2 regions of the Candidatus Pantoea rara genome follow, and region 1 is predicted to be linked to the other one. Evidence: riboswitches for the same ligand, from Rfam matches in the RefSeq annotation. Region 1 holds a riboswitch; the other holds the start of a gene.
What was found. A riboswitch is a leader RNA that binds a small molecule or an ion and turns the genes downstream of it on or off. The one in region 1 is predicted to bind thiamine pyrophosphate.

Region 1 (2,187 bases):
GTGCCGATGCATCTGGTCACGGAATATGGCTCGTGGCGCAACCGCAAAATGGTCGACTTTTTTGCCCGTTATGCCCGCAGTTGTTTCGAGGCGTTTAACGGGCTGGTGAAATACTGGCTGACCTTTAACGAGATCAATATTCTGCTGCATAGCCCGTTTTCCGGAGCTGGCCTGGTGTTTGAGCCTGGTGAGAACAGGGATCAGGTGAAGTATCAGGCGGCACATCATGAACTGGTTGCCAGTGCGATGGTGACGCGGATCGCGCATGAAGTGAATCCGGCCAATCAGGTCGGCTGCATGCTGGCAGGCGGAAACTTCTACCCGTGGTCGAGTAAACCCGAAGATGTCTGGGCGGCACTGGAGAAAGATCGCGAAAACCTTTTCTTTATTGATGTGCAGGCGCGCGGCGCCTATCCGGCCTACGCCGCGCGCGTGTTCCGTGAAAAAGGCGTGACGCTTGAGATTGAAGACGGTGATGCTGACATCCTGAAAAACAGCGTCGATTTTGTCTCATTCAGTTACTACGCCTCACGCTGCGCTTCGGCGGAGATGAATGAGCAGAACAGCAGCGCCGCCAATGTGGTGAAATCCCTGACCAATCCTCACGTGCCACGCAGCGAATGGGGATGGGGTATCGATCCGCTAGGCTTACGCATCACTATGAATATGATGTATGACCGTTACCAGAAGCCGCTGTTCCTGGTCGAGAACGGCCTGGGCGCGCGCGATGAAATCGATGCGAATGGCGAGATTAACGATGATTACCGCATCAGCTATCTGCGTGAACACATCCGCGCCATGGGCGATGCCATCCAAGATGGTGTGCCGGTGATGGGTTACACCAGCTGGGGCTGCATCGATCTGGTTGCTGCATCGACCGGTGAAATGAGCAAGCGCTACGGTTTCGTCTACGTTGACCGCGACGATTTGGGCAACGGCACACTGGCGCGCACCCGTAAGAAATCGTTCTGGTGGTATAAGAAAGTGATTGCCAGCAACGGGGCCGATCTTGAGTGACAATGTCACCTAAGATCGCTCGCTCGTGCCGTTGTACTCTGGCACAAATTATCGTATAACGAATGTCTCCGAGGGGTGTCCTGTAATGGGCTGAGATGGCGTAAGCCGAACCCTTTGAACCTGATCTGGGTCATGCCAGCGAAGGGACGGGTCGGCAGATTTTTCTGCGTCATCTCCTGCACTATTCCCTGTTCCAGACCGTATGCCCGGATCTCACTGTTACTGGAGATCCCATGTCACATCCGCTTTTCGAGACCGGCTTGTATGGTCGTCTGCGCCAGCAGGCAGGCACTCAATGGCACGCGTATGTCAGGCACGATTTTGTGCAGCAACTCGGTCAGGGCACGCTGCCACCCGCCGCTTTCCGCCACTACCTCACTCAGGACATGCTGTTCCTGCTGCACTTCGCGCGTGCCTGGGGTCTGCTGATCAGCAAACTCTCTGAGCCCGCCATGTTACGCAGTGCGACCGCGTCGCTTAACGCCATCGTCAACGAACTGCCGTTGCATCTGGCTTACTGTCAGCAATGGGGTATCTCCGAGGCAGAGATGGCGAGCGAACCCGAAGCAATGGAAACGATCAACTACACCCGCTATGTGCTGGACGTAGGGCACACCGGGGATGCGCTGGAGCTGATGACGGCACTGATGCCGTGTGTCGCTGGCTACGCTGAAATTGGTCTGACGCTGCTGGATGATCCCTCGACTCGCTTTGAGGGAAATCCTTACGGCCCATGGATAGAGAATTACGGCGATGAATCCTACCTGGCAGGCGTCGGTTCCTCACTTTTGCTGTTTGAAGCTCTCGCTCAGCAGCGCGCGGGTGAACAGCGTTTTGATCGGCTGGCGGAGATTTTCAACACTGCGACCCGGCTGGAAGCAGCATTCTGGCAAATGGGGCTCAACCATGCTGCCGCTTTTCGGGTCAGCCCATGAACCCGCCTGTTGATGGCGTGCCGCCTGGTATTTCCATTCGCCAGCTCTGCCTGACGCTGGGTCAGCAGCAACTTTTCAGCCAGCTTGATCTGGAGATTGCGGGCGGTGCATTTACCGCTTTACTGGGTGCCAGCGGCGTTGGTAAAAGCAGCCTGATGCGGGTCATTGCCGGTCTGACGCCACCGACTTCCGGACAGATTAGCGGTAGCGACGGTCTGCCGCTGACCGGTCGCAT
Region 2 (2,187 bases), on a different replicon from region 1:
TTATTTCGTCATCCTTAGCGTCAAATCGCACGCTGAAGCCCTGATGTTAAGTGTGTAGATAAACAACTATAACTCACATGGAGTTAGATATGCTTAACCAGTTAGACGTCCTGGCTGAACGCGTAGGTGGCAGTAATGAACTGGTCGATTCGTGGCTTGAAGCCCGTCGTCAGCTACTGGTGGCCTATTATCACCTGGTCGGTCTTAAACCCAATAAAGAGGCGCTGACGCGTCTGGATGAACAGGCGCTGGACAACTTCTGTCACGGTCTGGTCGATTATCTTTCTGCGGGTCACTTCAGCATCTACGAGCGCGTCATCAGTGAAATGAGTGGCGACAGCCCGATGATTGCTGCCGCGCAGATCTATCCCCCGCTGGAAGCCAATACTGAGCGTCTGATGCAACTGTATGACGGTCACCTGCAGCAGGCGATTGACGACGAAAACTGCATGACTTTCCAGCAGGCGCTATCCGAAGTTGGCGAAGTGCTGGAAGCCCGCTTTACGCTGGAAGATAAGCTGATCCAGCTGGCATGGGATAACAAACTCGCCCCCCCGCCAGTGGCGAATGACAGCCATATCGCTCGTCCGGCGTAATGGCCGTCACTGGCAAAGGGGTTGAGATTATCCCGTAGCCCTTTTATGCTGAACAGGTTCTGAGGAGTGAGCTCCCAGGAACCTTTTTGCTTTTTGCCTTGAAATATAAGGTATTTATGCCCGAGTCTGTTATCAGACGCACGCATAAGTACAGCTTCTTGTCGGAGTGCCCAGTTGGGCTGAGACCGTTAATTCGGGATCCGCGGAACCTGATCAGGTTAGAACCTGCGAAGGGAACAAGAGTAAATTTTCTCTGTATGTCAGCACGCTTACGCTGTCTATACGGTTACTCCTTCCGAACTCCGGACAAGCATCGTTCCCTCTGAACAGGAAGATTGCTATGTCTGATCAAAAAATTTCCCGTCGTGAACAACGTGCCCAGGCGCAGGAATTTATCGATTCCCTGCAAAGTGGCAGTGCCTTTCCCCAGTCCCGTCGCATCTGGATTACCGGCAGCCGACAGGATATTCGCGTACCCATGCGTGAAATTACCCTAAGCCCGACCCACATCGGTGGCAGCAAAGAACAACCACTCTATGAGCAAAATGAAGCGGTGCCGGTCTATGACACGGCGGGTGCCTATGGCGATCCTGCAGCACAGATCGATGTGCACCGTGGCCTGGAAAAGCTGCGCGCACGCTGGATTGCTGAACGCGACGACAGCGAGCTTCTCGAACAGAACAGCTCAGGTTATACCCAGCAGCGACTGGCTGATGAGGGGCTGGATCATCTGCGCTTCGATCACCTTCCCACACCGCGCCGTGCCCGCGCAGGCCGCCGTGTCACGCAGCTGCATTATGCCCGCCAGGGGATCATCACCCCGGAGATGGAGTTTATCGCTCTGCGGGAAAACATGGGCCGTGAGCAAATCCGCAGTGAGGTATTGCTGCAACAGCATCCGGGCCACAGTTTTGGCGCGCATCTGCCCGCCCGCATCACACCCGAGTTTGTGCGGCAGGAGGTCGCTGCCGGACGCGCCATCATCCCTGCCAATATCAATCATCCTGAATCGGAGCCGATGATCATTGGTCGCAACTTTCTGGTTAAGGTCAATGCCAATATCGGCAACTCAGCGGTGACCTCTTCCATTGAAGAAGAAGTGGAAAAACTGGTCTGGTCGACTCGCTGGGGTGCCGATACGGTGATGGATCTCTCTACCGGCCGTTATATTCATGAAACGCGCGAATGGATTTTGCGAAACAGCCCGGTGCCCATCGGTACCGTGCCGATCTATCAGGCGCTGGAAAAAGTCAATGGTGTAGCTGAGGCGCTGAACTGGGAAATTTTCCGGGACACGCTGCTTGAGCAGGCGGAACAGGGCGTCGATTATTTCACTATCCACGCGGGCGTACTACTGCGTTATGTCCCGATGACGGCGAAACGTCTGACCGGAATTGTCTCGCGGGGTGGATCAATCATGGCGAAATGGTGCCTGTCGCATCATCAGGAGAGCTTCCTGTATCAGCACTTCCGCGAGATCTGTGAAATCTGCGCCGCTTACGATGTCTCCCTGTCGCTGGGCGATGGCCTGCGTCCGGGTTCGATTCAGGATGCGAACGACGAGGCACAGTTTGCCGAACTGCGTACCCTG

Region 2: it holds a riboswitch for thiamine pyrophosphate, as region 1 does, so the genes downstream of both, thiC (phosphomethylpyrimidine synthase ThiC) here and tenA (thiaminase II) in region 1, are expected to answer to the same signal.

What each region holds. Positions count from the first base shown of each region.
Region 1 covers NZ_CP194943.1:133,895-136,081, reverse strand. The annotation lists gene ACR8BF_RS19105 (6-phospho-beta-glucosidase) at 1-1,017, shown strand, start outside; TPP riboswitch at 1,079-1,181, shown strand; gene tenA (thiaminase II) at 1,251-1,952, shown strand; gene ACR8BF_RS19095 (ABC transporter ATP-binding protein) at 1,949-2,187, shown strand, end outside.
Region 2 covers NZ_CP194942.1:3,745,590-3,747,776, forward strand. The annotation lists gene rsd (sigma D regulator) at 90-596, shown strand; TPP riboswitch at 749-849, shown strand; gene thiC (phosphomethylpyrimidine synthase ThiC) at 937-2,187, shown strand, end outside.